2 regions of the Pseudoalteromonas sp. SWN29 genome follow, and region 2 is predicted to be linked to the other one. Evidence: riboswitches for the same ligand, from Rfam matches in the RefSeq annotation. Region 2 holds a riboswitch; the other holds the start of a gene.
What was found. A riboswitch is a leader RNA that binds a small molecule or an ion and turns the genes downstream of it on or off. The one in region 2 is predicted to bind lysine.

Region 1: another riboswitch for lysine. It lies ahead of dapA (4-hydroxy-tetrahydrodipicolinate synthase); the one in region 2 lies ahead of lysC (lysine-sensitive aspartokinase 3).

Annotation. Positions count from the first base shown of each region.
Region 1 is NZ_JADYXE010000007.1:50,825-66,286, reverse strand. Features, by position in the region: gene I6F53_RS04175 (acyl-CoA thioesterase) at 163-561, opposite strand; gene I6F53_RS04170 (2OG-Fe(II) oxygenase) at 595-1,299, shown strand; gene I6F53_RS04165 (cysteine desulfurase-like protein) at 1,319-2,554, opposite strand; gene I6F53_RS04160 (2OG-Fe dioxygenase family protein) at 2,564-3,196, opposite strand; gene acnB (bifunctional aconitate hydratase 2/2-methylisocitrate dehydratase) at 3,397-5,994, opposite strand; gene I6F53_RS04150 (OmpA family protein) at 6,278-7,333, opposite strand; gene I6F53_RS04145 (protein adenylyltransferase SelO) at 7,723-9,132, opposite strand; gene I6F53_RS04140 (DNA-3-methyladenine glycosylase I) at 9,144-9,839, opposite strand; lysine riboswitch at 10,032-10,232, shown strand; gene dapA (4-hydroxy-tetrahydrodipicolinate synthase) at 10,423-11,307, shown strand; gene I6F53_RS04130 (2,3,4,5-tetrahydropyridine-2,6-dicarboxylate N-succinyltransferase) at 11,323-12,063, shown strand; gene I6F53_RS04125 (PLP-dependent decarboxylase) at 12,063-13,268, shown strand; gene I6F53_RS04120 (succinylglutamate desuccinylase/aspartoacylase family protein) at 13,274-14,395, shown strand; gene I6F53_RS04115 (phospholipase A) at 14,612-15,462, shown strand, end outside.
Region 2 is NZ_JADYXE010000041.1:3,131-18,592, forward strand. Features, by position in the region: gene I6F53_RS15055 (ATPase) at 1-752, opposite strand, end outside; gene I6F53_RS15060 (condensin complex protein MksE) at 749-1,297, opposite strand; gene I6F53_RS15065 (hypothetical protein) at 1,318-2,589, opposite strand; gene nhaD (sodium:proton antiporter NhaD) at 2,812-4,059, shown strand; lysine riboswitch at 4,161-4,333, shown strand; gene lysC (lysine-sensitive aspartokinase 3) at 4,409-5,800, shown strand; gene I6F53_RS15080 (4'-phosphopantetheinyl transferase family protein) at 5,873-6,631, opposite strand; gene I6F53_RS15085 (sodium-dependent transporter) at 6,773-8,095, shown strand; gene I6F53_RS15090 (2-hydroxyacid dehydrogenase) at 8,191-9,171, opposite strand; gene I6F53_RS15095 (glutathione peroxidase) at 9,270-9,842, opposite strand; gene I6F53_RS15100 (NAD(P)-dependent oxidoreductase) at 9,964-10,845, shown strand; gene sbcB (exodeoxyribonuclease I) at 11,070-12,515, opposite strand; gene I6F53_RS15110 (hypothetical protein) at 12,784-13,755, shown strand; partial or broken gene I6F53_RS15115 (alpha/beta fold hydrolase) at 14,000-14,260, shown strand; gene I6F53_RS15120 (hypothetical protein) at 14,449-14,856, shown strand; gene I6F53_RS15125 (cation:proton antiporter) at 15,173-15,462, shown strand, end outside.

The sequences.
Region 1 (15,462 bases), on a different contig from region 2:
GTTATAACGGCGCAACAATATATAATATAAATAGTATATAATTGAAGCCTGTAACTCAATCTAAATACGTTAAAAATTCTCGACAAAAAATTACAGTTGCCATCATATATTTACAATAATTCAGCTCAGTATGGGCTTATGTAAAATATAAGCCTCGTAAGGTTAACTGCTTTGGTAAATATGCTCGTTAAGCGCTGCTTTTTCGTCAATGCTAAGTGCTTGCTTTGATTTAGCAATAAAGTCGTACCTCACCATAATGGCCTTACCTATTGCGCAGCATTTATCGTGTTGCCACGCTTCTTGTCTCAGCGTAAAAGAGCTAGTGCCTATGTGCTCTACAGACGTTTTAACTGTTACCTCATGGCCGTAAAATAATTCACCGACAAATGATACTTCAACTTTGGCGATAATCAATTTCCAATCGTGTGGATTTAAGTCCGGTGTAAAAAACTTAAAAATAGGTCCACGTGCGACTTCAAACCATACTGGGAGTACGGTATTGTTAATGTGTCCGAGTGCATCTGTTTCGCTAAAGCGCGGCATCACTTTTTCAATAAACATAAAAATCCAATAATAATTATATAAAGGTAAACCATGACGGACTTTATACGCGTTGTTGATAACGCATTAAGCGATGAATTTTGCGATCAATTTATTACCATATTTGCGCAAAGCCCGCATGTAAAACAAGGAGTGACATCGGGCGGTGTCGACTTAAAGAAAAAAGACAGCCACGACCTACACCTAAACAATCACCCCGAATATGCACAACAATTAAAACACATACAACAAACGACTGCACAGCATGTTTTTAAGTATGTTGAGGAGCATATTTTTATGCTGATTGGGGCGTTTGGTTTAAAGGTCTATCACCCAAAAACAGGTGACGTAGTCGATTTAACCCAAGAGAATTTTGAAGAAGTAGGCAAACCGCAATTACCTTTGCTAGTTCAGCAAATTTTTAGACTCGGTAATATTCAGGCGCAAAAATACGAAGTAAATAAAGGTGGCTATCCTTACTGGCACAGTGAGGTTTACCCTCAGTTACAGCATAACGAGGCGTTGCATCGCGTGTTGCTCTTTATGTTTTATTTAAACGATGTAGAAGAAGGTGGTGAAACAGAGTTTTACTATCAAAATCGTAAAATAGCCCCAAAAAAAGGCACTATGGTAATAGCCCCAGGCTACTTTACACATACTCATAGAGGTAATAAGCCAGTATCAAACGATAAATATATTTTAACCTCGTGGGTACTGTTTAACCGCGCAGAACAAATATACGGTGCGCCAAAGAGTTAGCGCACCAAAACTTACATGATTAACCGAGTAGTTCATCAAATAAGTCAAATAGCTTATCAAGTTCAGCAATCGTGTTGTAATGCATACAACCAATGCGCACTACACCGCCTTTATCAAGCACACCTAATTGTTTACACAAACCTTGTGCGTAAAAATTACCATCCCACACGCAAATATGCTGCTTACCTAAAAATTCAGACACTTCACGTGGCTCAAGCCCTTCAAACGTTAAAGCAAAAGTAGGTGTGCGCTCGTTTAAGCGATCAAAGTCATCAATACCAAATAATTTAATACGCGGATAATTTACCAAACGCGTTAAAAAGTGCTCACTAAGGGCCATTTCGTGCTGTTTAGTTTTAGCAAAGGCAATACTTAGCTTTTCGCGGCGTGAATGGCTGTCGTCAAGTTCGCTAATTGCTGCAATGTAATCAACTGCCGCAATAAAACCAGCCATAGCTTCAAAGCTTTGTGTGCCGGTTTCCCAGCGTCCTGGTGCTACGTCTTTAGCTGGCTCAACTTTATAAGGCGTAAACCCGTCTAAATGCTCTTTTTTACCATAAACCATACCTAAATGCGGGCCAAAAAACTTATATGCAGAGCAGGCTAAAAAGTCGCAATCAAGCGCTTGCACGTCAACAAGCTCGTGTGGTGCGTAATGTACCGCATCAACATAAACAAGTGCGCCTACAGCGTGAGCAAGCTCTACTATACGTTTGATATTGTTAATTGAACCTGTGGTATTTGAAGCGTAAGTTACCGCTACAAGCTTAGTATTGCTGTTTAATAAGCTCTCAAATTGCGCCATGTCTAAGCTACAATCAGCTTCGTTAATAAGTGCGGTGTTAACTTTAACGCCTTTATCTTCAGCTGCTTGTTGCCACGACGACACGTTTGAGAAGTGATCAGCATTGGTTACAATTATTTCATCGCCAGCCTGCCAGTCACGTGAAATAGCACGGCTAAAACTAAACGTAAGGCTGGTCATGTTTGGACCAAACACAATTTGTTGTGAGCTAGGCGCATTAAGTAAATCAGCGGCGGCTTGGCGCGCATTCGCCATCAACTCAACGGTTTTATCGCTTGAGAAAAACGCGCCACCTAGGTTCGAATTATAATGACCTAAATAAGCGGTCATCGCATTAAGCACCGATGTTGGTACTTGCGAGCCACCTGGTCCGTCTAAAAATATTGGCGATTTACCATCAACGTTTTGCATCAATGCAGGAAACTGCTCACGTAATTGCGTTATATTCATGCTTATTCCTTAAGACGTTAATACAAAGCAATCCAGGTAACCTGGTTTGCTAGCATCAATTTTGTTCATCGGTGTTGCGTTATGCCACACTTGACGGTCATTTATTAATGCAAACATGCCGTCTTTTATTTCCATTTTAAAACACGGTTCAGCTTGCTTGTTTTCATATACAAGTAGCTCGCCGCCTTCTAAATTTTCGTGAGAAACACCGCATATACATACATGGTCAAAACCATCTTGATGCACGCCTTCTGGCGCTGCAGGTGTATCGCTATCAATGGCAAGCATACGGAATTGATGGATTTCAATATCACGTTCTTCATCAATACCGGTAAGTTGGCGAAACTCATTCACAATGCTTTTCATGCCTTCTGACTCAAGTAAACTTTGCGCTAGGTTTTCGTAAGTACGCTCTACATTACCCTGAAAAGTATTAATTGAATCGTCTTGAACAAATGCTTTGGTTTGTTGTAACTTTATTTCACCATTTTGCATTTTAACTACTGAGTAACGACGTTTACGAAAGGCACCATCTGCATAAGGATTAGCAGGCAGGTTATCAAAAGAAGGCTTAACCAAATCAATATTTGCTTGGTTAACAAAACGTAGTTGCAGTAAATTCTGGTTGTTTAATGCTGTCATAAAATCTCGCCTAAAATAATGAGAATATTGGTGAGGATTTTAATGCATATAGAAAGGAATTTTTGCTTTATTATTTATATTTAAATTAATTATTAGCTAAATTCAATGTAATAAACCATAAAATAGAGCATTAACTATCTAATATTTATTTTAGCCAATAAAAAACCCGCCGAAGCGGGTTTTTAAACAAACTCTAAAAATTATACAGCTTGTTGAATAATCACGTTGTCTGCTTTTTTAGTGTAAGCAGGCATACGGTGGAAGTTCAAGTAACGGTATGTATCTGACGCCGTTGCATTGATCTTCGCTGCATATTCTTGGTACTCAGCAGATGTTGGTAATCTACCTAAAATAGCGGCTACTGCAGCAAGCTCAGATGATGCTAAGAATACATTAGCGCCATTACCTAAACGGTTAGGGAAGTTACGTGTAGAAGTAGATACTACAGTCGCTTTATCTGCAACACGTGCTTGGTTACCCATACACAGTGAACAACCTGGAGTTTCGATACGTGCGCCAACACGACCAAAGATACCGTAGTAACCTTCTTCCGTAAGTTGGTCTTTGTCCATCTTAGTAGGTGGAGCAACCCAAAGTTGAGTTGGAAGTTGACCTTTAAAGCCATCAAGCAACTTACCAGCAGCACGGAAGTGACCAATGTTAGTCATACAAGAACCGATGAATACTTCATCAATTTTCTCGCCAGCAACATCAGAAAGAAGACGCGCATCATCTGGGTCATTTGGAGCACAAAGAACAGGTTCTTTAATCTCAGCTAAATCAATTTCAACGATATGCTTATACTCTGCATCAGCGTCAGCTTCCATTAGTTCTGGGTTAGCTAACCAATCTTGCATTGCAGTAATACGACGTTCAATCGTACGTACATCGCCGTAACCTTCAGAGATCATCCACTTAAGCATAACAATGTTAGACTCAAGGTACTCAGAAATAGACTCTTTAGAAAGTTTAACTGTACAACCAGCAGCAGAACGCTCTGCAGATGCATCTGATAATTCAAATGCTTGCTCAACAGTAAGGTGCTCAACGCCTTCAATTTCTAGTACGCGACCAGAGAATTCGTTAATTTTACCTTTTTTCTCAACTGTTAATAAACCTTGCTTGATACCGTAGTAAGGGATTGCATGAACAAGGTCACGTAACGTGATACCTGGTTGCATTTCGCCTTTAAAACGAACCAAAATAGATTCTGGCATATCAAGTGGCATAACACCCGTTGCTGCTGCGAATGCTACTGCACCCGAACCTGCTGGGAATGAAATACCTAATGGAAAACGTGTATGTGAATCACCACCAGTACCTACGGTATCTGGTAATAACATACGGTTTAACCACGAGTGAATAATACCATCGCCTGGACGAAGTGAAACACCGCCACGGTTCATGATGAAATCAGGAAGCGTATGGTGAGTGCTTACATCGATAGGCTTAGGATAAGCTGATGTATGACAGAATGACTGCATAGTTAAATCTGCAGAGAAACCTAAACATGCTAGATCTTTAAGTTCATCACGTGTCATAGGACCTGTTGTATCTTGCGAACCAACAGTTGTCATTTTAGGCTCACAGTACTGACCTGGACGAATACCTGCAACGTTACATGCTTTACCAACCATTTTTTGCGCTAGTGTGAAGCCTTTATCAGAAACTTCTGTTGCTGTTGGTACTTTAAATGTATCAGTTGCGCCTAAGCCAAGAGATGTACGCGCTTTATCAGTTAAACCACGACCGATAATTAGTGGAATACGACCACCAGCACGAACTTCATCTAAAATCACATCAGATTTAAGCTCAAAAGTAGAAATCACTTTATCAGTACCATGTTGCTTAACAACACCTTCGTACGGATAAATGTCGATTTGCTCACCCATGTTAAGCTCATCAACATTTAATTCGATTGGTAATGCGCCTGAATCTTCCATTGTATTGAAGAAGATTGGAGCAATTTTATTACCTAAACATACACCGCCAACACGCTTGTTTGGTACGAACGGGATATCATCGCCCATAAACCAAAGTACAGAGTTAGTTGCAGACTTACGAGAAGAACCCGTACCCACAACATCACCTACGTAAGCAAGTGGTAAACCTTTCGTTTTTAATTCTTCAAGCTGAGTAATTGGACCAACTTCGCCCGCTTTATCAGGTGTAATACCGTCACGTTCAATTTTTAGCATTGCTAAAGCATGAAGTGGGATATCTGGACGAGACCATGCATCTGGTGCAGGTGACAAGTCATCAGTATTTGTTTCGCCAGTTACTTTAAATACAGTAACTGAGATCTTTTCAGCAACAGCTGGTTTATTAGTAAACCATTCTGCATTTGCCCAAGACTCGATAATTTGCTTAGCGAATGTGTTACCCGCTTTTGCTTTTTCTTCTACATCGTAGAACGCATCAAACATAAGTAATGTATTTGAAAGGCCTTTAACTACGATTGGTGCAAGTGTTTCGTCATCAAGTAGGTCAATCATTGGCGCGATATTGTAACCGCCCAACATTGTACCTAATAATTCTGCCGCTTTTTCTTTAGAAACAAGCGGAGAATTAGCTTCACCTTTAGATACAGCGGCTAAAAAGCCTGCTTTGATATAAGCTGCATCATCAACACCTGCTGGTATACGGTGGATGAATAAATCTAAAATGAATTCTTCCTCACCTGCCGGTGGAGTTTTTATTAATTCAATAAGATCAGCTGTTTGCTGAGCATCTAATGGCGCTGGTACGATACCTAACGCGGCACGCTCTTCTACGTGTTTACGATAATCTTGTAGCACAATATTGCCCTCTTGGTGACGTGAAAGTATTCGGTAGCGCTTCATGCGCAAATAAGTTACCCAATACTTATAGTATTCTAACGCGTGATTATAAAGCTTTTATAGTTAGATGAAAATCCATCCAGTTACGCAACTGATTATACCGATTATAAATACTATGAATAGTAGTTGTAGTAAAATCTATTTTCATGAATGTTTGTTAAGTAATAATCATTACTATTAACTAAATTGCAGACATAAAAAAACCCAGCCTAAGCTGGGTTTTTATTACAAACTATTTTAATTAACGTAAAACTTTAACGTTTTTGATAGTTTTGATATGCGCTTCTACACGACGGTTTTCTGCGTTTGCAGCTTTAGTGTTAGCATCATTTTTAAGACGCTCTTCACCTAAACCAACTGTAGTAATACGGTCTTTAGCAATACCTTCAGAAACTAATTGCTTAGCTACTGCGTCAGCACGCTTTTTAGACAACCATTTGTTGTAAGTTGCTTTACCTACAGAAGAAGTATGACCTTCTAAAAGTACTGTTGTATCTGGGTACTCTTTTAAGAATGCAGATACTTTTTCAATATCATTTAAGTACTGAGTAGATACTGCTGAAGCATTGTTAGGGAAAGTCACTAATAAGCTTACAGTTACTTCTTTGTCTTCATATAAAGTACAACCAGTGCCATCAACTGCATCAGTCATAGGTGTGTTAGCACACTTATCATCTGCATCAGCAATGTTGTCGTTGTCGCTATCTAAAGGAGCTACAGCCACTTCAACAACTTCAGGAGCTGGTTTAACTGGCTCTACAGGAGCTGAATTTTGACCAAATAAGTAGTTAATACCAATTTTAGCGCCTACATCTGTGTAACCACGGTCAAGACCTTGGTATACAGCTGTTTCAGCATTTACAAATAAGCCATCTGTAATGAAGTGTTGGTAACCAACACCTGCATTTAAGAATGTGTTGTCATCAACTACATCAATTTCTTTAATACCGAAAAGACCGTAGAAAGGACCGCCATTTAAATGGTAAAGAGCATCAATACCGTAACGCTCGCCATCGATATTATTGCGGTTGCCAGCAACTTTATCAAAAGCATTAAAATCCATATCTGCATATTCAAGACGTGCGCTCCAGTAATCACTGAAACGGTAACCAGCTTCAACACCCCAGCCAGTTGATTCATTTACGTCAAGACCAGCTTGATCACGCATGTTTTTCCAAGATGCGTCGTAGTAGTCGCCAAATGCGCCAATGTAGAAACCTTCTTCTTTATCAGCAGCGAATGTAGATGCGCTAGTTGCAGCCAACGCGATTGCAATTGTAAGTGATTTTAATTTCATTGTTTTCTTCCCATTTGAACAATTTAAAATTGTAGCTAATCGATACTAGCTCAATCAGTTTTATATAGACTAACTGAGCCTTTGTTAATCAATACTTAACGAAAAATAAAGTTTATAAATTTTTTAATGCCCTGTCACAACACACATCCACTTACTATAGGCGAAATTAAAACTTTATTGAAAAATAAATATAGTAGTTTTTTGTAAATTAGTACTGAACAAGGAATGTGAGAGCAATTAAATTAAATGCTCTCAGAAATGCAAAGAAATATTGCTTGGCTTTAATTCGGCGCATAATACCACCAGAATTAACATTCCCCTACATATATGCACATTTTTGATTAAAAAATGACTCTTTTTAATCATGTAGTTATATTCAAGGTTAGTAATTAAGTACCACAAAAAGTCTGGTAATCATTATCATTTATCGGTGCAGCCTGAAATTCTGATAGCTTTTCGTCATCAGAATACGGATTTCCCACTATTTTCATAAAGCGCTTTAGTAACTCACTAGACCCTGCAGCATTATACTCTGCAATTATTTTTTCGATCATGTGGTTACGAGGAATTACACGAGGATTTGCCGCTCTCATTACTTCATAACTATTATTGTCAGTTAAGTTTACCCACTTAGCTCTCCATTCGATTAGCGACTCGGGTACTACTGTTTCTCCTTTTAAGGATTCAGTAAGCACATCAAAGGTATTGGTGTAGTCGAGCTGGTTATCTTTTAATAGCGTTAATAACTCTGCAATTAACTCACTTCCGCTTGCATTTTTTGCACGCAAGCCCATTTTTTTCTCCCACATAGCCGTAAACTCAGCATTAAACTGCTCAGCAAAGCTATTAATGTATGGCGTCATTAACGAAACAGCTTGCTCGTCATCATCACTAATAAGCGGTATTAAGCTCTCAGCTAAGCGTGCGCAGTTCCAGTTAGCTATATTAGGCTGGTTACCAAAGGCATAACGACCTTGTTTATCGATAGAGCTAAACACGGTGTCAAAATCAAAATTATTCATCATGGCGCAGGGGCCGTAATCAATGGTTTCTCCGCTTACTAGCGTATTATCGGTATTCATTACTCCATGAATAAAACCAACGCGCATCCAACTAACCACCAATTCAACTTGGCTTTTAATTACAGCGCCTAAAAAGGCTAAATAGCGTTGTGGCCCTGTATCTGTTATTTCTGGGTAGTGTCGTTCAATAGCTAAATCAGCTAAATTTTTAAGCCCTTCAACATCGCCTTGCGTCGCTAAATATTGAAATGAGCCAACACGAATATGGCTCGTTGCTAAACGAGTCACTATGGCACCTGCTTGTGGCGGATTACGATAAACCGTTTCACCACTACCAACGACGGCTAAACATCGGGTGGTTTTAACCCCCAGTGCATGCATTGCCTCGCTCATTACGTACTCACGAATAGCAGGACCAAGTGCACAACGTCCATCTCCCCCTCTTGAGTAAGGAGTAGCACCAGAGCCTTTTAATTGAATATCCCACAACTGGTTTTTATCATCATTAATAGCGCCCAGCAAATGCGCTCGCCCATCGCCTAAACGTGGTGAAAAATGTCCAAATTGGTGCCCAGAGTAACCAAGTGCTACTGCAGGAATCGCCTGCTTTTCGTTACCGCTAAAAGTGCTAGCACGCAAATCAGCTGCAACGTTAATATTAAACTCTTTTGCTAAGCTCTCGTTCCACAGCAATAACTGAGGAGAGGCAACACTTGCAGGAAAATCTTCTATCGCAAAGTTTTCCGTAATGTCTGTGTATCTTGGCACTAATTTCATGGTAATTCCTATTATTGCTGACTTATACCAACACGGTTGTCACCAACGCCATAAGCAACAATTAAACTTAACTCTTGCATACTTAAGCCGCTTTGCTTTTGCATTTCATTAAAAAAAGCTTGGGCAGCACTCAGTGATTTTTTAGTTTGTAAGCCGCCGTCTATAATTTTATGAGCACGTAAGTAATTCTCTACATCGCGTGATAGTAAAAAGGTATCTTTACCAAGTGCTCGTAGCGCATAAGGTCCTGTATTTCCGCCTAAACGCGAACCATGTTTTTTTAAATACGCCCATAAACCAATAATATCGTCTGCTGGCCAATTAGCGACAAACTGGCTAAAACTGCCATGTTCCCCTGCTATTTCGTGGATCATGTAAGCATTTTCGGTAATTGTTTTTACTTTTTTATAGTTACGAACGATTCGCTCATCCGTTGCTTTTTGTTCCAGCATATCGGGTGGCATCATTAATAACTTATCAACGCTAAAATCCCAAAAAACCTCTCTAAAGCCTGGCCACTTATTATTAATGACTGACCAATAAAAGCCGCTTTGAAATACTTTTCGAGTAAATTCCTCAAGCCAATCGTCGTCACTTAACGTGCTTAGTTGTTTTTTAGATAGCGGTTTTGCAAGTAATAACTTAAGCATTTTTTCGGAGCCTTTTCGCTCTACCGCTCGCTTATAAATATCGCTAAATTTTTCCATACTAATTAAATACCTCACTACTTATATTGCTAGTGTACGAGAAAAGCACCCAATACGTAACCACTCCCATTATGGATGAATGAATATGCATTTAGTCGCTTGACACCTAGACGGCTAAAATGCTTTAATCGCCGTAATTACCCTATTTAAATTGCACAGGTTTGTAAGTTTTTACTCTACAAACAGGTGCAAAGGGCTAGAAGAGGTGCGTTATTCAGGTAGCGTATGTTAGGAGCGCAAACTCCAGTGAGCATACGTGAGGGGAATTAACGCCGAGAAGTAATCACTTTTGCGAGGTGTTTATTTCGGGCGACTAGGTTGAACCCTAGCGACTGTCACCAATAGCTGCTTATAACAAGCAGCTTATTAGTTTGGTGGAGAGCTTCTGGTCTTAAATATTAAGGCCGTGCGCCCTATTATTTTAAGCCCATTCGCTCTTCGAATTATTAGTTCGAACGACGTTAATGCGGCTCCTTCCATAAAGCTTTTTAACTCTTCGAATACTACCAATTGCATTAAATTAGTTATCGCTAAAATGATCACGTATTTAATAAAATTGGTACAAATTATAAGTTCGTGAGAGATGATCAACAATTTCAATTTAAACGACTACTCATTGTGGACCGCGCTTGTTACGCCATTTGATCAACACGGCGATGTTGACTACAACACGTTAACTAAGCTGGTTAGGGATCAAGAAGCCGCACATAACGGTATTTTGCTACTCGGCAGTACGGGCGAAGGTTTAGCGCTTACGCAAAAAGAGCAACAAGCCATTGTTGAGCACGTATGCAAGCTAAAACCCACAGTGCCACTCATGGTTGCTGTGGGCGGTAGTAATCTAAAACAACAAATTGAGTGGGTTAACTTCTGTAATACGCTGCCTATTCATAGTTTTTTACTTGGCTCACCCCTTTATGCAAAGCCCGGCGCTATAGGTCAAACTCATTGGTTTGAAAGCCTACTTAATGCAAGCGCTCACCCATGTATGCTTTATAACGTACCTGGTCGCAGTGCTGTAAGCATTCCAACAGCAACAATTCAAAACTTACAAAACAATAAAAATTTATGGGCACTAAAAGAAGCGAGCGGCAGTATTGCTCAATTTGAAGCTTACCGCCAAGCTGCACCTAATTTAGCTATTTACAGTGGCGACGATGCGCTAATGCCTTATTTTGCTCAAGCTGGCGCAAAAGGTTTGGTGTCGGTAGCTGCAAACGCATGGCCGGTGCAAACCCATGAATTTGTAAAGCGTAGTTTAAGCGGTCAATACCCTAATTTATTTGCCCAGTGGTCAAGCGCTATTAATAGCCTATTTGCTGTCGCAAACCCTATTCCCGTAAAGGTACTGATGCATTTGCAAGGTCGCTTAAGCAGCCCGCAACTGCGTCCACCTTTAACACATCTTGAGTTAACTCAAACCGATTGCATCACAACTGCAAACAACACCATTTTATCTTGGCATTAAATACAGGTTTTTATAATGAGCTGGTTAGAACTATTAAATAATTTAGAATCGGGCGCAGTACGCGCAGCATCACAAAACGAAAGCGGCCAATGGCAAGCTAACGTAGAAGTAAAACAAGGCATTTTAGAAGCCTTTAAAAATGGCACTAATACTGAGTTTGCAGGTGGTTTTGTTGATAAACATAACCTAGCTCCGCAAGAGTTTAGTGCTGAAGATGGCGTGCGTATGGTGCCGGGTGGTTCAAGTGTTCGCCGTGGTGCTTATGTTGCTAAAGGCACGATTATTATGCCACCAGCGTATGTAAACATTGGTGCATACATCGACGAAGGCACAATGGTAGATAGCCACGCACTAGTGGGCTCGTGTGCACAAGTAGGTAAAAACGTACATTTAAGTGCTGCAGTGCAGCTTGGTGGTGTACTTGAGCCAATTGGTGCAAGCCCAGTCGTTGTAGAAGACGATGCCTTTATTGGTGCAGGCTGTATTCTTGTTGAAGGCGTAGTCATTAAAAAAGGTGCAGTACTCGCTCCTGGCGTGCGTTTATCGGCAACTATTCCGGTTTACGACTGCGTAAACGAGCGCCAGCTTGATAAAGGCGAGCCAATCCCTGAGTACGCCATTGTAATACCAGGCTCTCGCCCTGCGTCAAACGAATGGGCGCGCGAGCAAGGCTTAAGCATGTCGTGTGCGTTAATTGTTAAATACCGCGACGAGCAAAGCGATGCATCGTTATTACTTGAAGAGGTTTTACGATAATGAGCTTTTTGAGCACGCCTATCAAAACTGCTGTAAATACAATTACACAACAACTTGATACCCCTTTTTTTGTTTACGACCTAGATCAACTAAACACGCATCTTGCGCGTTTAGTTGCGCAAACCGATGTAAAACTGTGGTACGCGGTAAAAGCAAATCCACTGTCTAAAATTATTCAAAGCTTAGACAGCGCTGGCTTTAATTTTGACGTAGCAAGTAAAGGTGAGCTTGAGCAAGTGCTAGCACAAGGCATTAGTTCGCAGCGCGTGCTCAACACAGGGCCTGCAAAAAGCCCTAAACAAATTAAACATTTTATTGAGCGCGGCGTGCGCATATTTGTTACCGAAAGCCTTAATCAAGTACGTTGGTTAAACCAACAAGCGCAACTACAAAATACGCAACTCCAAGTACTACTGCGAGTGCAATTACGTTGGCCTGAAGGTGAAAAAAACCCACTGGGCGGCGACAGCCTTACGCCGTTTGGTTTGGGTTGTGATGAGTGGCAAGCACTCAATGTAGCCGAGTACCCTGCACTTAAGTTTGACGGCTTACATATTTTTCAGTGGGGCAATATGCTTAGCACGCAAAAGCTAAGCGAATTGTGGTCACAAATGATTGCACCCCTTAGCCAACTTGCCAGCGATTTAAATATTAGCCTTAAAATTCTCGATTTAGGTGGCGGTTTAGGTATTCCATACACACAAAGCGAAACAACACTTGATTGGGATGACTTAATAGCTGCGCTCGCTAAAATTAAAAATGATGCGGGTGTAGAAGAGTTATGGATGGAACTGGGTCGTTATGCCGTTGGCGAATGCGGTCATTACGCAAACCCAGTAGTAGAGCGCAAACAAAACTATAATCAACAGCAAGTAATTTTAAGCGGCGGTATAAATCACTTATTACGCCCTGCTGTTACCAGCCAAGACTTTCCTGCTGCATTACTACGTGAATCCAGTGCTAAAACTCAAGCGGTCACTTTATACGGCCCACTTTGTACAGCGCTTGATTGCTTGGGTGAACATAACTTACCAAGCGATTTAAATGAGCACGACTGGCTAGTGTTTAGCCAATGCGGTGCTTACGGCTTTACCGAAAGTATGCCGTATTTTTTATGCCATGAGCTCGCTGCCGAGTACACATTGCAAAACGGTAAACTTACCTGTGTTCGCCAAGCCGAAAATGCCAGCCACTACTTAAGGTAATAAGCATGAGTAATACAACACACATCAGCCAAGAGAACATTGTAGTAGGGGAAGTTGCAAACGGCTTACCACTTACAATTCCTGTGTATCGTTTAAAAGGCGATGACACAGGGCCAAGTGTTTACATTCAGGCCAATATGCATGGCGCTGAAGTGCAAGGTAACGCAGTTATTTTTCAGCTGCTTGAGCAATTAAAACACCTTAACCTTAGTGGCGATATTACCCTTGTACCTTATGCAAATCCTATTGGCTGTAATCAAAAATCTGGCGAGTTTACCCTTGGCCGATTCGATCCGATTACGGGTACTAATTGGAATCGCATGTATCACTACAATAAAAATTTAGTGACACAGTTTGCACAAAATCATACTCAGTATGACGACGCTACATTAAAAAGTAACTTCAAACAGGCACTTATTGACGAAGTAGACAGCAAACTCAACGGCCCTGCTTATTTACTTAATACGGGTAAACGCATTGCGCTTAACTTACAAAAGCTCGCGCATCAAGCTGATATAGTGCTCGATTTACACACAGGCCCTATTTCAAGCAAGCATCTGTACTGCCCAACCTATGCAACCGACAGCGCACGTTACTTTAATATTGAACATGTATTGCTTATTCCTAGTGATTTTGACGGTGCGATGGATGAAGCAAACTTTTGCCCATGGTGGCATTTAAGTGATGCGCTTAGCGGACAAGGTCGCGAATTATCAATACCTGTAGAAGCATTTACTGTAGAGCTAGGCAGCCAAGAAAAAATAGACTTAAAAGAAGCATTAAACGATGCAAACAGCATTTTAAGTTACTTAAATCACAAAGGCGTATTACAAAACGCACCGCATACGCCAGCCAACATCACTCGCTATGCATGTAATTTAGATGACTACTTTGCTTATTACGCCCCTATTGGCGGCATGGTTGAATACATAGCCCCCCTTGGCGGACATATTAAAGCCGGTGAGCCCATTGCCAATATTTTGCGAATGGAACGCTACTTGAGCGAGCAACCACTGCAAACTCTTACCCTCGATTGCGATGCAATAGCCATTCTGCACTTTGCCTCGGCAAGTGTTAACCAAGGCACCGAACTTTATAAGTTTTTTACTAACATATTTGAGCTTTAGCTCACCCTTCTTATTGCGTGAGAGCACGTTGGCCAAAATGGTTAATTTGCATTAAAAAAGCGGCCTAGGTCGCTTTTTTTCTGATCTTTATCTACTTAATGTTCGTATGTGTTGTGTTGTGAACAAAAATTCAGTAAAAGTTCACCGTTACAAATGTAAAAAGACGTTATAATTAAATTAACGCATACAACAACCCATTCTCACAAAGGAATTACAATGAGCTGGCGCCACTGGATCACACTTTCTGCTTTAATAAGTACAGCTACCTTCGCACAAGAAGAAGTTGCTACAAATGAGCAAGACAACGACATTGAACTTGTAAAGCAATGTATTTTAAATGAAGTAATTGGCGGAGATGGTAAACAAACATTAGACGATCTTCGTAAAAAGTGTTCAGCTCTTGAAGAAAACAAACAACTTACCGCGCTTGATAAACGCCAAGCTCGTGAAGAAGTAGGTAAAAAAAATAGAAATGTAATTACGCCACATAAGCGTAACTATATTTTACCGCTTTCGTACGTATCACACCCAAACGATCGCCCATTTGATGGCTTTGATGCACTAACCGACGACAACGACGGTGAACCGCTCGACAACTTAGAAGCAAAATACCAGCTATCGATAAAAGTGCCTCTTTACGATGATTTTTCGGATAAAGACCAAGCCATATTTTTTGGCTTTACACTGCAATCATATTGGCAGATTTATAACTCAGAAATTTCTTCTCCATTTCGTGAGACCAACTACGAACCAGAGATATTTTGGATAAATTACCTCGACCCAGAAAACGTATTATGGGGCGACGAAATGGCAATCGCCTTGGGTATTTCGCATCAATCAAATGGTCGAAGCCAACCAAACTCACGTTCGTGGAACCGTATTTATGCAGACTTTATCTGGGAAAACAGAGGCTTTGTTTTTAGCTTTAAACCTTGGTACCGAATAGCCGAGGACGAAAAAGAAGATATTTTAGAAGCCAAAGGCGACGACAACCCAGACATATACAAATACATGGGTTACTTTGAATTTAGTGGTGCATATCGTTTTCACGACCATGAATTTAGTTT
Region 2 (15,462 bases):
GATTCAAGCGCTGCTATTGGCTCTTGCATTGACTCAAGGGCTTTTAATTCGCGTTTTGAGCGGTTTACTTTATCAAACGAGCGGCGCCATACTTCATAAAAGTCGACCTTAGAGTTCGACATATGGCGTTCAAACACGCGTAGCATAAAGCGTTTTACGTCGCTTGCGCCTAATTTGTGTAAGTTAAGAATGCGGCGGAATATTTCTTTATAAATAGAGGAGTCTTGCACATTATTAAGCGGGATCATTTTTAAGTTAATGTCGCCGTCAAACGGGGTTGCGCCACCAGTCAATAGCGCGTTTAGCTCTTGTGCTTTAAGCTCAATAGGGTTGTAATTAAGCGATTTTAAATGGTTGAACAGCTTGGTAAATTTAATAATTGTTTTACCTTGCGTGTACTGCTCTAAATCAAGTTTACCTTGATAACAAAAGTACTGATGCGCGTAACCGGCAATTTTACCAAGCCCCGCAACGCCAATCACTACCGAGCCATGAGGTAAGTTCGCTTCGAGTAAAATGTACGACTGATCGGATGAAAAATAAAACTTACGGGTTTCATCTAAATCGTGTCCGTCCCATTCTGTTAAGCGCAAATCGTTAATAAGCGGAAACTGCAGTGCGTTAATAACCGAGCTTTTACCTGTGTTATTTGGCGCACAAATAGAGCTGCTTTTATCAAGCGGAATCACACATTTTGCATAGCCTGCGGTGTTAAGTAGGGCGAGTTTACTTAGTCCGTATAGATTTTTCATTCCTCGTCCTCTGTAATGTAGGTTTCTTCGTTTACTTCCATGAGTGCATCTATGTAGCGGTGAATTGGCGCTTGTAGCATAAAGCCGCCTTCTACTTCACGGGCTAAACCTAAGCGCACCATGCGCAGGTAAACATCTTTGCGCAAATCAGATCCCGAAAATATCTCAAGCTGATCAAACAAGTGTTTGTTAATTTGCACCAGCGTTTGCATGAGTTCTAAATCGTTTACGTCGTCAAACAATGCGCGCATTGGGTCTTTACCCGTATTGGCGTAGTGTTCAATTAAAATGTAAATAGTGAGCGCGATAGCGCGAGATATCTTGCCCATATTTGGCGTGCTTTCGTCGCTACCAAAATAATAAAAGCCACGGCTGTCGTGTTTTAAATCGTTGCCTAGGGCTGTAAATAAGGCGCTGTAGCTTTCTATGTGTTGGTCAAGCTCTTGCCACATTACGTTGTCTTGCTCGCAAATGTGATAACCCGCTACTAATTTTTTATTAATGGCTTGTAGATGGGTTAGCTCGTCTAAGTTTATGTGTGTCATGCTAGTTTCTATCATAAGAGTTACTTACCTGCCTTTGAATCTGGCTGAGGCTCTGAATTAAATGGATATAAAGAAAAGTGCTGACCGGCAATTTTTACGCGGGCTTTTTCATCGCTTTGAATTATTTTAATATCGCTGTCGCTGACTAATTTTTGATACAAAAATAGCATTTCGTCGGCATCGAGATTTGGGTAGCTTTCGTCTAAAAATTGCAGCAAGGGTTGCGGCTTTTTGCGTTTTTTATTAAAGCGCTTAGCAAAGTTGGTTTTAACATCGTTGTAGTCAGGAATATTAGGCGTAACAAATGCAGGCACGTCTTGTTGATCTGGCAATTGGTATTCTTCGTGTTCAAATTCAACCAAGCTTGCCATGTAAGCCACAATATGACGTTGCTGACCAAGTGAATATCGCTGCGCGTCGCTTACAAAATGTGGTTGCACAGCACTTAGCATATTGTCTACGCCATTTTTACGTACAAGCCCAAGTACTTTGGCTGCTTGGCGAGTAATTAAGTTATTACGGCGTAACTCTTCGCGCAGCGGCATAAGCATATCGGCACTTTTACGTAAGCTTTCTCGACCCACTAAATGCATTTCGAGTATACGGGTACGTAATTGCTCCAGCATGCGTTTGTCGTTGTACGCTTTACCTGAGCGCTCAATGTGCAGTATTTGCTTACTTATTTGCTCTTCAATGAGGGTAAAACACGCATGAAATTCACCACGTATATCAACCATTTCAAGCATTGGCTCTATGTATTCGTCAAACGCTTCTATTACCGCTTTATAACGCTTTTGCAGCGATTGGACCGCATTATTAGATTTAGCTTGTTCAACAATATTTAAAATGGCGTTTTCGTTGTGCGCATAGAGCTTCATTATTTTACGGACCCGATCATCCATAATGCGGCTGTAGCGGCGTAAATCGTCAAAGTCTTCTATTTCACCAGCGTTATCTAGGCGGTTACCTAAACGTGCAAGGTCGTCGACTAATACGCTAATTTCTTGCGCTAAGCCTAAATGCTCTTCTTGCAGTAAAAACGTAGCAAAATCGGCAATAGCACGATTTATTTCAAGCTGAGAAGATTTAGCCAGTGGAATTAAAATATCTTGGTTTAACAAACGATTTGTTTCTTTATAAATGCGTTCGTTTGACCACGTAGGCTGCTTTTGCTTAATCGCGTTTTGTACGTCTTTTAGGCTAAAGTCAGCCATTTTAAAACGTTTAAATAATAGCTCTAGTACACCCCAATGTTCGGTTATGGTGTTTAGTAGCTTTTTAGCTGGGATCATAAGAGGTTACAACATCCTAGTATTTTATTATTGAGTATTCTGTTCATACTCATTATTACGTATTTTTAATTAACCTTGTCTGTATATAGTATTCGTTTTTAAGACCATTTAATAATAGTTTTTGCATAGAGGCAGTGCTAAAATTCGCGCCGAAAATAGGCACATGAAATGGAATGTTATTTGTGTGTTCTTTAAAACTATATCAAAGGTTGTTTAACTACCATGGTTTCCTCGATTATTCTAACCCTGATAGCGGTTGCTTTTTTACTGATCGTTATAGAAGATATAATCCATGTCAATAAAGCTAAAACCACGCTGTTTTTTGGTACGCTTTGCTGGATTCTTCTTTTTATATACCCTCTACACGGGCAAAGCCCCGATACGATTCAACACCTCCTAAACGAAAATATTTTAGAAATTGCCTCTCTATGGTTATTTTTAATGGCTGCAATGACCTTTGTCGCTTATTTAAATTCAAAGGGGTTTATAGAAAATATTGTGCATCGTGTTATGCCAAAAAGTATTAGCGAAAAAAAGCTGATGTTTTTGGTGGGTGGTTTTGCATTTTTGTTTTCGTCGATTTCAGACAACGTAACAGCTACGCTTATATCGCTTGCGGTTGTTATGTCGTTAAAACTTGAACCTAAAAAACTCATTAAATACGCCACGCTTATTGTGTTTGGGGTTAACTCAGGCGGGGTATCGTTAATAACCGGTGACGTAACCACACTGATGATATTTTTAGATGGCAAAGTAACCATAGCTCATTTATTGCTGCTTATAGCGCCAGCACTTGCAAGCGTTATGCTGTTAGCTGCGCTACTGTCTATCGGTATGAAAGGGCGAGTTGAATTTGCCGGTGCGGGTAAAACCCGCATTGAAAAAACCGACATTACCATTGCTGTTATATTTTTATCTACCGTAATTAGCACACTTACGCTTAGCGTAATTTACAGCGTACCGCCTTTACTCACCTTTTTGTTTGGCTTATCAGTTATGTTTTTAGTGGCGCAATTTTTAATGCGCAAAAAAGACATTAATAAAGACATAATCGATTTTGTTCGCGATATAGAATACGACACATTATTGTTTTTTGTAGGTGTACTTTTACTTGTAGGTGCATTAAAAGAAATTGGCATGTTGAGTAAATTTACCGACCTATACACGGTAATGGCGCCAGAGTACGCAAACTACTTAATGGGCATATTATCAGCAGGGGTCGATAACGTACCACTTACTGCTGCATTATTAAAAGCCGATATAGTAATGAGTCAACAACATTGGTTGTCGTTTACTTATGCAACGGGCGTGGGCGGTTCAATGCTTATCATTGGCTCTGCTGCGGGTATTATTGCCATGAGTAAAGTTAAAGCGCTTACCTTTATGAGCTACTTGCGTTTATCGCTGCATTTATTAATTTGTTACACGGTTGGATATGCAGGCTCTTATTACATGGGCAGTTTTATTTAACTCATAAATTATTAAATGCTTGACAGCTAGACGTCTAAACGATAACTTTCAAAGCCCCGCTACTTAGTGGGGTTTTGTTTTATTAGCCACTGGTTAATAAAACATTCAGAAGAGGTGCGATACTTAGGTACTTAATGTTAGGCGACGAAAGCCGATGATCATTAAGGAGGGAAGTACTCGCCGAGGAAAATAATGGTACGTCGTCATTATTTTTCGGTTTATGGGGCTGAATCCTCAAAACTGTCACCAATATAGGTGGAGAGCTTCTGGCAGTGGACTTATCTTCAAGCATTCCTTTGCCAAGTTCTTCTTGTTTTATTGCGATTTGGATATCGCGAAAGGAGACTAAATGACTACCCAATCAGCGCCTCAAACAGAGTTAAGCGCAAAGTCAGATTACATCGTTGCCAAATTTGGCGGAACAAGTGTTGCAAATTTTGAAGCGATGAGTCGCTGTAGCGAAATTATTGTTGCAGATAAAAGCGTACGTATTGTTGCCGTGAGCGCCAGTGCCGGCGTAACTAACCACTTAGTTGCACTGTGCAAACCAAGTATTACCTCAAGTGAGCGCCAAGAGCACATAAACGGTGTGCTTGCTATTCAACAAACTATTTTAGATGAGTTATCGCTTGATGCCGATTTAGCAGTTGGCTTTAACGAAACTCTAAAAGCATTTCAAACATTGGCTCAAGAGTCACTAATAACCGATAAACAACACGATGAGCTACTTAGCTTTGGTGAGCGTTTATCGTCGTATTTGTTTGCTCAGGTGCTGCGTTTAAATGGCTTAAACGCCGATCGATTTGATGTACGCAAGGTGCTTAAAACCGACAGCCAATTTGGCAAAGCAACGCCCAATGTTGCAGCCACAGCGCAAGCCGCTAAAGAACATTTAATCCCGTTATTAGACACTCAAGTAATTGTGACTCAGGGCTTTGTTGGCAGCGACGAATATGGCCAAACAACAACGCTTGGACGTGGTGGTTCAGACTACAGCGCTGCACTTTTAGCTGAAGCAATTAATGCTAAAAGTGTGCATATTTGGACCGACGTAGTGGGCATTTTTAGCACCGACCCGCGTTTGTGCGCAAAAGCGACGCCTATTGCACGTTTAAGTTTTGACGAAGCCGCCGAAATGGCGACCTTTGGTGCAAAAGTATTGCACCCAGCAACTATATTACCTGCAAGCCGTAGCCACATTAATGTGTTTGTAGGTTCTAGCCGCGAGCCAGAGCGTGGCGGTACATGGATTGAGCGCGAAAAATCGCAGCAACCAGGTATACGCGCAGTAACGCAACGTAAAAACCAAATATTGCTTACGCTTAAAAGCCCAGAAATGCTCCTAGCAAGCGGCTTTTTAGCACGCGTATTTACACTATTAAGTGAATACAATATATCGGTTGATTTGGTAACCACATCAGAAATCAGCGTAGCTATTACCCTTGATAACGCGCAAAACGCATCGCGCCCAGAGCTTGATCAAGAATGCCTAGATAAGCTTGCAGAGTTTTGCCATGTTTCGGTAGAAAACAACCTAACATTGGTGGCACTTATTGGCTCTGAGATTCAATTACGCCAACACGAAATGAACTTAATGAGTGTACTAAAAGACTTTAACATTCGATTAATTTGTCACGGTGCTAGTAAGCACAACCTGTGCTTTTTAGTAGAGCAAACTGAGTCAGATAACGTAGTGCAGTCTATTCATAGCCGTTTATTAGAAAATGATTTTGCTGCGTAAGTAATCGTTATTCAGGAAAATCACCTAGTAAAATTAACTAGTAAAGTCACTTAATAAAGCTACTTAACAAAATTAATTAATAAAGTCAGTTAATAAAAAGCATCGCCAGTCGGTGCTTTTTTTATGCACCACACTCACATCAAAACAAACATTGCTGTCACTGCTATCAACTACAGTAACGCGATTACTGCAAGCGCTAAGCTTTGCACTATTTAATTCGTCAAACACATTAGGGCTAAGTAATTTTGCAATAGGGCGGCTGGTGGCTTTAGCAAGTGACTCTTTTAATGTCCAAATTCTAAAAAACGTATCTGCTTGGGCTTGGGTATTAGTGGGCTTGGTGATAAGTGTAATTTCATCATTATGATAAAAATGCTTAGCGAGCTTTTCAAACGGACGTTTTAAGCTTACTTTTTCAATATCAAAACCAAACTCACTTTTATCAAAATTTAGCGCGACCCCAACTAAACCATGCGAGTGCGAAATACAGGTATTAATAACATCACCACTTACATGTATTTGCAGCTTTGAGCTTGCTTCGTCAAATTCTGTACTCATTTTATTAAGCGCCACGTGCGCATGTTGCGGCTGCGCTATTTTAATAAGGTGTTTTAACAATAACCGCGTAGCTAAATACTCTTGCTTAGCTTGAGGGCTTTTGCGGCGGTTTATAATGGTTAACTCAAATGGGCTTAAGCAATCGGGCAAATTAAAGTGACTAAGCTCAAGTGTTTTAGCATTAAATAATAAAAGGCTGTTACTAGCTAAAGACAAATTTGCCAATTGAGTTGAAGTAATACTCAAGGCGTTTTTAAAATAGTGTTCAGTCATAAAAGCCCTAAAGCAAAAGAAGTCGCTGATATTGTGAGCGGTTAACGCCACTAACAAAGGCTGGGTACAATTTTATTACTCAGCTGGCATGAAATATGGTTTAATTCACAATAATCAAAATAATAACAGATTTGTAGATGTATGGCACAAGTGCGTGATGGGTTTCAAAGCCGACTTGGTTTTGTTTTAGCCGCTGCTGGCGCAGCAGTGGGTTTGGGTAATATTTGGGGTTTTCCTACGCAAGCGGCCAACCATGGCGGCGGTGCATTTTTACTGGTTTACTTTATTGTTATATTTTTACTTGCGCTCCCTGCGCTGTATACCGAACTTTATTTAGGCCACAAAGCACAAGCTAATCCTGTAAAAGCATTGGGCGATGCATGGCAAAACACTAACCGCAAAGTAGGTGCGGCAGCCGGTTATATAGGCCTTGCGGGCGCAGTTGTTATGCTAAGTTTTTATTCAATAGTGGCAGGGTGGATGCTCTCGTACGCTATTGAACCCATAACAACCTTTTTTGGATTTACAGGCGCAAGCGAGTTTTTACATAGCGACTCAGTGCTGCGTAATTTTGTATTTACGCCGCTTATGCTTATTTTAACTGCCAGTATTATTTTAAAAGGGGTCAAATCGGGAATAGAAACCTGGTCGCGCCGTTTAATGCCACTGCTACTCATATTGCTTGTTGGTTTAATTGCCTACATTGCTACACTTGATGGCGCAAGCGAAGGCTTTGCCGCGTATTTAATTCCTGATTTTAGCCAAATACTCGACCCTAATTTAATTATTGCTGCAATGGGGCAAGCGTTCTTTTCGCTCTCACTAGGTGTGGGCTGTATGATGATTTACGGCTCGTACTTACAGCCAGATGCTAATTTACCAAAGCTCACTGCAGGTGTTGCTTTACTTGATACCAGTGTGGCGTTTTTAGCTGGGTTACTTATTATTCCTGCTATTTATGTTGCGCAGCACAACGGCGTTGAAGTATTTAGTGGCGGTAAACTGATTGGCGAAGGGCAGCTAATTTTTGCTATTTTACCTGCACTATTTAGCACCATGGGCGAAATTGGTTTATTAGTCGGTTTATTGTTTTTTGTATTAATGTCTATCGCATCGGTTACGTCAACTATATCGACCACCGAAATTCCGGTAGCGTTTTTAGTAGAAAACCACAACGTTAGCCGCACCAAAGCAACATGGGCAGTTAGCGCCGTTGTACTTGTGTGTGCAAGCGCCATTATATTAAATTTTGATTGGTTATTTGGCTTAGTCATTATGCTATTTACCCAATACCAATTACCGCTTATGGGCTTGTTTTACTTTATTACTGTAGGCTGGATGTGGAAACGTGGTAACAAATTACATCAAGCAACAACCGGCTTACATTACTGGTTTGCTCAGTATATTCGCTTTGTTTGCCCAATATTAATGACCTTGGTATTTGCAAACGTTGCCTTTGGTTAATTTTATCTAAGCCCTAAAATAGATTAATAAAGCGAAGTGAGTTTAAAACGTACTTCGCTTTTTTTGTACCTGTTATTTAGGTATAGCCAAGAACTTTATAAAACCTCATTAGTTAAAGATTTACCTTCATTTACTTCCAGCGCGTTAAGTAGGGTTGTATTTGCTATTTCGGTGAGTGCTTCTTGGGTAAAAAAGCCCTGATGCCCCGTTACTAAAACATTTTTAAAGCTCACTAAACGAGAGAATATATCGTCTTGATTTATTTCGTCGCTATGATTTTTAAAAAACAGCTCCGACTCTTGCTCGTAAACGTCGAGCCCTAAGTAGCCTAATTTTTTAGTTTTAAGCGCATTAATACACGCTTTGCTGTTAAGCAGTGCGCCACGAGAAGTGTTAATAAGCATAACGCCGGTTTTCATTTTACTAAATGCCTCGTCATTTATTAAATGATGAGTTTGCTCGGTAAGTGGGCAATGTAAAGAGATCACATCGCTTTGGCTAAGCAAGGTGTTTATATCGGTAATAGTATAATTGCCAGGTTGTGCGTAGGGGTCGCACACTAATACTTTAGCGCCAAAGCCATTTAAAATGTTACACAGCGCAAGGCCAATTTTACCGCAGCCCACAATACCCACGGTTTTATTGTGCAAGTTAAAACCGAGTAATCCGTTTAAATCAAAATTATCTTCGCGAACGCGGTTATACGCTTTATGGGTTTTACGGCTAAGCGTTAGCATAAGTGCTATGCAGTGCTCAGCTACTGCTTCTGGGCTGTATGCTGGTACGCGTAATACCTTTAATTTATGTGCTTTTGCTGCAGGTAAATCAACGTTATTAAACCCTGCACAACGCAGCAAAATAGTGTTTATGCCTTGGCTTGCCAGTTGCTCAATAACAGCGGCGTTTACGGTGTCGTTAACAAACACGCATATGGCATCAAACCCGTTTGCTAAAATAGCGGTTTGTTCGCTCAGGGCTTGCTCAAAATACGTTATTTTTATATCACGCTGATCGCGTGTACTTTGTTCAAAAAAAGGCAGTTCGTACTTTTGAGTACTAAAAAAAGCAATGTTCATGGTAATAGCCTCGACGCTTAAGGAGTATTATTTATTACTAATACAATAAACTACTTTATAAACCTGTGCTTTAGTAGTACGCATTTTATTGATTTAAATTAAGCCTTAAGCGGAGCCTTACTTGAGGTAAACAAAGGTATTTTTGAAGATACCTTTTTACCATCTTTAGCTGTGCTTAACTTTGCGGCTTGCAGTAGGTTGCTTTCTATTACTTGTTTAAGTGTTTCGGGCTTAGTGCGCGGTGCATAACGTGCAACAAGTTGCCCTTGTGAGTTAATTAAAAACTTAGTGAAATTCCACTTAATAGCACGGTTTTGCGAAATACCCCGCGTATGCGACTTTAAATAATTAAATAACGGGTGCGTCTCTGGCCCGTTTACCATTACCTTACCAAATACCTCAAACGAGGTATTAAATTGATCTTGGTAAAAGTCTTTAATGGCTAAATTATCAAGCGGCTCATTTTGGCCAAACTGGTTACACGGAAATGCAAGTACAGTAAAACCATGGCCTTTGTATTGCTGATAGAGCTTTTCGAGCGCATTTAATTGCACCGAAAAATTACACTTACTCGCTGTATTAACAATAAGTACGGTTTTGCCCTGTAACTGACTAAGAGAAAAATTTTCGCTGTTAAAAAGTGGTGCATTAAATTGATAAATACTGTCCATAGGTTACCTACTTACCTTTCCTGCTAAGGAAATTTTATAAAGACTTTCATTCGCTTTTTTATCGACCGGTTGACATAATCGAGGTCTAGTTTCTAAGTTATCAGTTTAATAGGTCATTTTTATGTCAATGAAAGTCGCATTTATAGGTTTAGGCGTAATGGGTTACCCAATGGCGGGGCATTTAGCAAAAGCAGGGCACAGCGTATGCGTTTATAACCGCACACAAGCTAAAGCACAAACGTGGGCTGCAGAACATTCAGGAAGCTTTGCACCAACCCCGCGCGAAGCTGCTAGCAATGCCGACATCGTATTTATGTGTGTTGGTAACGATGACGATTTACGCTCAGTGGTCTATGGCGACGATGGTGTATTAGCAGGCATGTTGCCGCACACTGTTTTGGTTGATCACACAACAACCTCTGCTGAAGTAGCCCGCGAAGTGGCTGCAAAAGCGGCTCTACAAAATATCGACTTTATAGATGCGCCTGTATCGGGCGGACAAGCTGGCGCCGAAAACGGCGTATTAACGGTAATGGCAGGTGGTAGTGAAGCTGTATTTGCTAAAGTGCAACCAGTTATGGCGGCGTTTAGTCGTTTTAGCCAACTGTTAGGCGGCGTTGGCTCGGGACAACTTTGTAAAATGGTTAATCAAATTTGTATTGCTGGCGCAGTACAAGGTTTAGCCGAAGGCTTACATTTTGCCAAGCAAGCTGGGCTTGATGGTGAAAAAGTAATTGAGACTATTTCTAAAGGTGCAGCCGGTTCGTGGCAAATGGAAAACCGCTACAAAACAATGTGGGCGGGCGAATATGAGTTTGGTTTTGCCGTAGATTGGATGCGTAAAGATTTAGGCATTGCACTCGATGAAGCTAAAAACAACGGCGCTACACTACCAATGACCGCAACGGTCGATCAATATTACGCCGATGTACAAGCACTTGGCGGCGGCAGATACGACACCTCAAGCTTACTAGCACGCATTGAAGCGCTACATAAAAAGTAACAGCTTTGCACATGTTAAAAATTAAAAGCTGCGCTTTTCACGTGAGCAAGCTCTACGTCTATCGCGGGGGTATAAATTTACGCCTATTTTGTAGACGCCAAGCTTGCTTGCGTGATGGGCAAAGCCCATAAAAATTCAAACAAAAAACGCGACGCTTTATTACTAAAACGTCGCGTTTTTCATGTGTTATACATACTAACTAATCTAAACAAACCTAAACCAAATTACATGCTTTGAGCGTAGTTATACAACGCCTTTAAAATTGTAAGGTTTTTTTCGCTGTCGTCATGTTCATGCGCTAGGTTTTCAAGGGTGATCATAAAATCTTGCGCATTAATTGATGGTTGATCTTCACCGTGCATTAACTTGTTTTGGCAATATTGACGCCATTGATCAAGCTCTTGTTGGTTTAGTGTTTCAGGCCAATTACGAGCGCGGTATCTAAACAATAACGTATTAAACTTTTTATCTTCAAAATCTAAATTCAACCCAGCCAGATCATCTGGCTTAGCATCACGAATAATCGCAAATTTAGCTTTGTCGGCATGGCTTGTAAACCCATCGTAAAGTAAGTAGTCAACGTTAGTAGTTGCGCTGTAATCGCCTTGCTCGTTAAACACTTCCGTTACTTTATCGCGAAGGTCGGTATTGGCTTTTAAAATAGCTAAGTTAGCTAAGCACTGTTCGCGGTCAATCCCCAAACGAGCGGCGTTTTCAGGCAATAACGTTTTAGCAGGCGCTAAAATAGGGCACTTGTTTAAATGCACCAGTTTTAAGCCAACGGGTAAATCGCCCTCGGCCAAATCTAAGCGTTTGGTGTATAAACGTTTGCGTAACTCTTCAACATTTAAATCAATAAGTACTTGCGGGCTTTGAGTTAAATCAAAACAAATAACCGCGTTTTTATTTACCGGATGAAAACTCATTGGTGCAACCCAGCTGGTACAGCCTTGCGTTGCAGGTATGCGCGACGTGGTATGCACCAGCGGCGTCATATTAAAAACATCAACCAATTCAGCAAGGGCTTTTTTGCCACGCAAACCAAAAAAGAAGTTATACAGCTTTGGCTGTTTTTCTTTTATTAGTTTAGCTAGTGCAATAGTGGCGGTTACATCGCTTAGCGCATCGTGCGCAGCGGCGTGTTCAATACCATTGGCTACCGTTAAATGCTCTAGCTTAAAGCTTGGGCTGCCGTCTTCTTTTAACGGCCATTCAATCCCTTCAGGTCGCAGTGCATAACAAGCACGTACTAAATCAATAATATCCCATCGGCTATTATTATTTTTGTATTCGCGCTCGTACGGGTCGTAAAAATTACGGTAAAAACTATAGCGGCTTACTTCGTCATCAAACCGAATACTGTTATAACCGGCAACACAGGTGTTTGGCACACTAAATTCGGCATGAATTTTTGCTATAAACTCAGCCTCAACTAAGCCTTTTTTCATCGCAACTTGAGGGGTGATGCCTGTAATTAAACACGCTTCAGGGTGAGGTAAGTAATCTGCTTGCGGCTTACAATATTCAATAAGCGGCTCGCCAATTATATTTAAATCAAGGTCTGTACGAAGGCCCGCAAACTGGCTCGGCTTATCCTTCTGGGGGGTTGCCCCCCAAGTCTCAAAGTCGTACCAGTAGATTGTTGCTTGATTTTGCTCTTGATATGCCATGCTGAAAACCCTGAGTAGTTAACTTAAAAGCGCCTAAATGCGCGCCAAGTTACTAAAATAATGAATTATTTAGATTATGGCATATGGGCGAGGGAGTTTATAGGTTTTGCTATAAGAAGTACTTAGATATATGGCTGGTTGTATTTACGGTGAAAGCTTTTAACTTAGGCTAGGGCTTATGGTATTAATATGGTTTAGCAGTTACTATAGAATAATTACATTAAGCACTAGGCAATTCAACCTGCCACCATAATGGTTTGATTATCACATGAATAAGAGACCTCCTTACAAGAAAAATATACCTCCTTATTTAACAAAGATATTAAAATATGTATTTTTAGGCTTATTAATATATTCAATTTTTATAGCTGGTATAGCAATTCACTATAAATTTTGGCTATCAGGTGTAGATTTAGGGATTTTTCAGAGTACTGGAGAGGCGAGTGACTTTATAGTTTCATTCATTGCTTCTGCTCTTGAAAGCGTCTTATTTTTTATATGCTCAGGTGTCATAGCATTCTTACTTTCAATTTCTAGACCAGAATATGAGGATTTTGAAACCAAATTATATTATCTTTTTCCTCGAGTTAATCAGTCGGATAAAGGAAAGGAGTATTGTAAATCTAGTATAAATAAACTTGCATGTATTAGCCCAAAAACTACAATTCAAGTCTCTTTGGATGAATATTCTGAAGAGTACAAAGCATTTCGTATGTCTACCGATCAGGAATATCATTTATTAAATCTACATAATAATATTGCTTTCCAAGATTCTCTTAAGGTAAAACAGCGATTAGATAAAAGTGAAATTTGTGATTTTGGTAATAATCATTGGGGGCAAATCAAGCGAATACGGACAATAGCAAATCATCAAACGCCGGATGAATGTAAAAATTTAATAGATAAACCTATATCATTAGATAAAAAAAGCTTTGAATTTCCTTTTAATGTTGAGATACGGCCAAATGATAATTTAATTTTGGACATTAATACTTGGACGTGGAATAATTTTCTTGTTCCTCAGACCGCTCGGGTTGGGCGATTTACAGAGAATTTTGTTTTATCTTTAAAAAACAATACAGGTAAAAATTTAGAACTTTTGTTTCAAGGAGAAATCAAAAAATTTGAAAATGGTGAGTTTATTGAATTACATAATGGGATTGCAACGCCACAAGATCAGGTTGAGTACCAAATTTTTTTAGAGGGAGGTTATACGAAAAACCTTTGTATGGATAACTGAATATGTTATATAATAAGAATAAGATAAGTACTTTGATATAATCAATAGTTGAAGGTGATAAGACAATGAAAGTAAATGAAACTAAACTTAATGATTTTGAAGGTGTGTGATACGCGCATATAGCTGATCTAAATAATTCAATTGAAACCCAGAGCTAACCAGTCTGGGTTTTTTTATGGGAAGTGGTATTTTTGAAAACTTTTATTCGTATACAGATTTATTGCAACTCACCTAAATAATGCCTAAACGTCCACTGCCTGATTATCCACAAATTGCTGATATACCAGTGACTGTTATAGCCTCAGTTAAAAAATATAAAAGTCCATCGGTATTATTTTTTACCAACAAAGCGCGTGAAATGTGGGGCGACTTACATTCAAAGTGGGCTAATGCATTTCCTCAAGGTGAAATAGTAATAACAAATAAAAGCTATCACTACCCACAAAATGATGAGCCAGAAATGGTTGTAGCCCAAGTAGTTAAGTTGCTAGAGCGTACTAAATAAGGTGTGGGTTTGGTTGCTGATTATATAAATACCAATCCCCGTAAATTAGTAGTTTGGCATTAGACTAAAGTCTATAGATTAGATTTATTCACTTATTAGGTTTGTTTTAATCGTTTGTCGGTTTTGTGTTAATTCTCTAAAGTTCAGTTGTCGGCAACAAGTACGACTTAACCAACAGGACTACGACCATGAAACTTACTCTTATCAAAACTATCGCTCTTAGCTCACTACTTACATGTTCAGCTGCTGCAATGGCTGAGCAAAGTGATTACAAATTAATGGTTATTGAAACTGCAACAGCGCCACAGCCACTTGAGCAATCATTTAACAGCTGTGCACTGAATGTTAAGTCAAAAAATTATACTGAAGCTGAAGCAATTTGTACTAAAGCAATCGCACTTTTAAAAGACGCAGATGGCCCTAAGTTTAAAGTACGCCAACTTACGTCATTCGCACTAAGCAACCGTGGTGTTGCACGTTTAAAAGCGAATAACGACACTGCTGGCCTTGCTGATTTATACGAAGCAAACCAAATGTCTACAAGTACAATGGTATCGCATAACTTAACTCGCGCTAAAGAAGAGCTTTCTTTATAAGCACTTTATAAACGTCTTTATAAAGTGCTTACTGAAGCATGATATAAAATAGCGAGAGTAAAAAAGCCCATGTTAGGTTAATTCTTAACATGGGCTTTTTTGTGTATTTTGTTTTGGTATAAACTGACTTTAAGAAATAATAATGCGGTACATCAGTATTTTAGGTACACTTGTTGTCGCTATTTATACAAAAAATTAGCCCTGTAAAAAGCACTAATACAAAATTTAGTACAAAACTTAATATAATACTAAACACAAAAACATTCCTCTGCCTTGCTTGAGCGAGGTGCAACTACATATTTACTGAGACTAAATCATGGTATCTGCAACCAGCCTAACGGTGCTTGAAATAAGCGCTATATTTTTATCGATTACTGCGCTACTAAGTTATGTGAACCATCGCTTTATTGGTTTACCAACCACCATTGGCGTGATGGTTATTTCAATGCTTTTATCTATTGGCGCTATATTTTTAGGCTTTTTAGGATTTGATGAAGTAATAGATTACGAAGTAAGTTTACTCGATCAGTTAGATTTTACTGAAGTTTTGCTTGATGGCATGCTCTCTATGCTGCTTTTCGCTGGGGCGTTACATGTAAATGTTAG